2 regions of the Methylobacterium sp. NMS14P genome follow, and region 1 is predicted to be linked to the other one. Evidence: riboswitches for the same ligand, from Rfam matches in the RefSeq annotation. Region 1 holds a riboswitch; the other holds the start of a gene.
What was found. A riboswitch is a leader RNA that binds a small molecule or an ion and turns the genes downstream of it on or off. The one in region 1 is predicted to bind cobalamin.
Positions count from the first base shown of each region.

Region 2: it holds a riboswitch for cobalamin, as region 1 does, so the genes downstream of both, LOK46_RS16795 (CbtB domain-containing protein) here and LOK46_RS25765 (TonB-dependent siderophore receptor) in region 1, are expected to answer to the same signal.

Region 1 is NZ_CP087106.1:5,414,788-5,416,984, forward strand. Features, by position in the region: gene LOK46_RS25765 (TonB-dependent siderophore receptor) at 1-1,298, opposite strand, end outside; cobalamin riboswitch at 1,622-1,820, opposite strand; gene LOK46_RS25770 (hypothetical protein) at 2,150-2,197, opposite strand, start outside.
Region 2 is NZ_CP087106.1:3,502,358-3,504,554, forward strand. Features, by position in the region: gene LOK46_RS16790 (discoidin domain-containing protein) at 1-832, opposite strand, end outside; cobalamin riboswitch at 994-1,188, shown strand; gene LOK46_RS16795 (CbtB domain-containing protein) at 1,224-1,406, shown strand; gene LOK46_RS16800 (CbtA family protein) at 1,423-2,175, shown strand; gene LOK46_RS16805 (DUF1636 domain-containing protein) at 2,168-2,197, shown strand, end outside.

The DNA.
Region 1 (2,197 bases):
CCGGTGTTGGGACGGAACGAGGCCGCCACGTTGCCGTAGAGCGAGAGGAAGGAGAGCGGCTGGTAGACGAGACCCGCGCGGGGCGAGAAGCCGGTCCGGTCCTGCTCCGTGCGCTCGTTGCCGACCTTGTCGCGGAAGGTCTGGTTGTAGAAGTCGGTCCGGTTGCCGATGAGGAGCTTCCATTCCGGGCTGAGCGCGATCTGATCCTGCACGTAGACGGCGGTGTTCCCGACGTTCTCGCTCGCGCTGTAGCGCCGCGTGAAGGGCGGCTTGGGCTGGCCGTAGACCGGGGTGAACAGGTCGATGGCGAAAGGGTCGAGCCGCGGCGTCGAGCGAAGCAGGTTCTCGGTGCTGTTGTAGCGCTCGTGCTCCAGGCCGAGCAGCACGGTATGGGCGAACGGCCCGGTGTCGAAGTGCCCGACGAGCTCGGCCTGCCCGATCGCCACGCCCCAGGTGAAGTCGTGCCGGCGGAACTCGCGCAGCAGGGTACGGCCGTCATCGAGGAGGCCGGTCGCGCCGGTCTGCAAACCGGTCAGGCTGCCGGTGTTGAAGTGTCCGGCGACTCTGAGCTGCCAGTCGGCGTTGAAGGCGTGATCGAGGCGGATCTGCAGGATCCCGGCCTCCGACACGGAGTCGTCGCCCGGCTCACCGAAGAAGCGCGAGCGCGGGACGAGGCCCAGGCGGTTGTTCACCGCGGTGGTGCCGCGGTCGAAGGTCTGGCGGTTGCGCAGGTACTGAGCCTCGACGGTGAGCTTGGTCTCCGGGCTGATCAGCCAGCTCACCACCGGTGCGACCAAGACGCGGTCGCCGTCGACGAAATCGCGAAAACTGTCCTGCCGGGAGAGCGCGCCATTGAACCGGTAGAGGACGGTGCCTTCCTCGTTCAGCGGCCCGCCGGCATCGACGGTGGTGCGCGCCGTGCCGAAGCTCCCGAACAGCGTGCCCGTCTCCACGAAGGGCAAGGCCACGGGCTGCTTGGTCAGGATGTTGACGGTGCCGCCCTGGTCGCTGCGCCCATAGAGTGCCCCGCTCGGTCCCTTGAGCACCTCGATGGACTGCACGTTCTGGGTGTCCGGCGCGCCGTTGTAGCCGCGGGCGATGTTGAAGCCGTTGAAGAAGATGTCCTGGGTGGCGAAGCCGCGCACCGAGTAGAGCGCGAGGTTCTGGGCGCCGAAATCGTTCTGCTTGCCGACGCCCGGCACGTAGTCGAGGGCGCGCTCGACGCGCGTGGCGGCAGTATCCCGCAGGACCTCCTGGGGCACGACGTCGACCTGCTGCGGCAGCGAGAGCCGCGGCATCACGGTCTTGGTCCCGCTGTAGAGATCCCTGACCTGGTAGGTGGGGGCGGCGGTGTAGCTGCCCTCGACCGAGAGCGGGTCGAGAACGACCGCCTCTGTGGCGGCGTCGGCTCGTAAGCCCTGGGCGGTCGCCGGGGTCAGCCCAAGGAATACGAGAGCGAGTGATGCGACGGATGCGCGAAGCCGCCATTGCGGCGCGGGACGGGACACGGACTCAAGACCTCGGGACGGCAGTGGCACGTCACCGCGAACGAGGCCTTGGCGACCACCTCACGAGGCAGCGCTTTGACACCCGTCAGGACACCCCGCCCGACGCGTTTCGCGTGTGACCACGGCTGACGGCAGGTCTCCTGGCTCACGGGTCACCGCCCTCGCACCGTCTTCCCGGATGAGGCTCATCCAGTGACGCGGTGGTGCTGGGCTCGCCGCTTACAGTTGCGGGGGCAGCCGCGGCATCGGGGAGACCCTCACCGCGTTCCCTTTTGATCCCCCGAAGGGGGAACCGTCACGATCCAGCTACAGCCTCACGAACTCGTGAGTCAACGCGAGCCAACAATCCATCCGGCGAACGTCGCAATCCATTCGGCGATAGGCGCACCACCGTTTCAGTCGTCCCCAGAAGGTCGTGTTGAGGCGGTCTTGCGCCGCTTGCTGAGACGCACCCCACGGGCCATTGTGGTGGCACAGATGCCTCCGCGGCCGATCAAATAAGTCTTTGATGTGTAATGTTTTTCTAAATCATACGGCGGCATCCCCTCTCCGCCAGTCTCTCCGTCAAAGCACCCGAAGACCGGCGTCCTCCCGCTGTCTTGGCGCCTGTCCCTCGCCCCTGTGAAGCCCGCAGGCCGCGGTCAGAAGCTGTACCCAACGCGCAACCGCATCTGATGGCGGTCGAAGCT
Region 2 (2,197 bases), 1.9 Mb from region 1:
AGGTCTCGGGCAGGCCGTTGAACAGCGGCCGGATCACGCTCTGCACGATCGCGCGCGAGTCCGTCGGTCCCCGCAGCGCGGTCACGCGCTCGAACTGCGTCGGGTCGAAGAACAGGCCCGACAGGAAGTAGCCGTCCGGCGGCAGCGGCTCGTCCGGCGGGATGAAGGTGATGCCGTCGCAGGTCAGGCGCTCGGTCAGGAAGATCACCTTGCTGCGGTCGACCTTGGGTACCTTGATGTATTTCAGGTTGAGCGCCTTCGCGATCGATACCGCGATGATGTACTGGACGAGGCAGTTGCCGAAGGCGCCGTTCTCGAACAGCGACAGGCCGACCAGGGCGTGGCTGGCGCGGTCGGGCGCCGATCGCAGATTGTAGGTGACGTAGACGTTGGCGCCGGACTTCTCGTTCAGGAGCGTCACGTCGAGGCCGAGCATCGCCCGCAGCGCGATCAGGTCGACCGCGGCCTCGTCGGCCCGGATCCCGACGCCGATGATTTGAGCCGGTGCGGGCGCGGCGATCCGGACCGCGCGCGCCCAAGCCCGCTCGTCGGGGACGATCGCGGCGACGAGGGCGTCCGGGGTCGCGGTCCAGCCGGCGAGGTCCGGCTCGGTCCACGTCGCGCCGTCCTGCGAGACCGCCACCGCGACGTCGCCGGGCTCCGGGGGAACCGCCGCCTCCCCCGACCGCAGGGCGACGGAGTGGATCGGAAACCGGCCGCCGAGGTCGACCTCGAGCCAGGTCGTTCCCGTCGCCGCATCGGAGACGATCCGCCGGTCACGGCCGGCCGCGAGATCGACGAGGACCGGGGTCGGATCGTCTGTCGGGGCCATCGGGTCTCCGGGAGTTCAGGGCCCGCGCCGGGGCCGGGCGGGTATCGGGTGCGGCGGTGCCCGCTCCGGGGCGCGGCCGTCAAGCCCGCCCCGATAGCGGGGCGGGCGCGGGAAACGGTCGCGATCCGGCGCCGCTCCGTTGTGTCCCGGCGGTCATGCGTCTACAACGGCCGGGCGACGGTGCCCCGGAGACGGGGTGAAAAGGGAATGCGGTGAGGGGTTTGAAGCCCCGATTCCGCGGCTGCCCCCGCAACTGTCAGCGGCGAGCGCCCGCCATGCGCCACCGGAGCGATCCGGGAAGGCGGTGGGCGCGCCGAGCCGCGAGCCAGGAGACCTGCCGTCGCGACAGGATCCCGCAATGCCGCCGGTGGGGCGGCTGGAGACGCTTCTGATGACGACGCAAACCCTCGCCCCCGTCGCCGCCGGCACCCGCTCATCGGAGCGCCCGATCGCCGTCGCGTTCGCGGCCGTGCTGGGCCTCGGCCTGCTGTTCATGGCGGGCTTCTCGCCGGCGATCGCGCTCCACAACGCGGCGCACGATTTCCGACACACCCAGAACTTCCCCTGCCACTGACGTCCCCGGACCAGGGATGATCATCCGGCTCCTGTCGGCGGCGCTCGCCGCCGGCTTCTTCGCGGCTGCCGTCGTGACGGGCCTCGAACTCACGCTGACCTCGCCGCTGATCGTGGCGGCCGAGCGCTACGAGCAGCAAGAGGCGCCGCGTCAGGCCGCCAAGGCGCTCCCGATCAAGGCGCTCCCGATCGTGCTGGCCCATGCCGGGCACGACCACGCCGCGCCCGACGCCGCGCCGGAATGGCAGCCCGGCCCCGGCCTGCCGCGGATGGCCTTCACCGGGCTCGCGACCCTCGTCGGTGGCGTCGGCTACGCGCTGCTGCTCGGCGCGGTGATGCTCGCCTGCGGCCGCGAACCCACGCCGCAGGTCGGCCTCGCCTTCGCGGTGGCGGGCTTCGCCAGCGTCGCCCTCGCGCCGGGCCTCGGCCTGCCGCCGGAACTGCCCGGCAGCGCGGCAGCGCCGCTCGCGACGCGTCAGGCGTGGTGGGTGATGACCGCCGCGGCGACCGGGATGGGACTCTACCTGATCACCATCCGCCGCGCGCTGATCACGATCCTCGGGGGGCTCGTCCTGATCATCACCCCGCACGTCGTCGGCGCCCCGCAGGCGCCCGAGGCCTCGTCCGAACTCCCGGCCGCGCTCGCCGCCCAGTTCGCCGCCCGGTCGCTCGCCATCAGCTTCGTGTTCTGGATCCTGATCGGGCTCGGGCTCGGCTGGGCGTGGCAGGCCTTCGCCCGCGGCGCTGATCGGGGGGCGGCCCGTGCCTGAGACCGTGCTCTACGTCTGCACC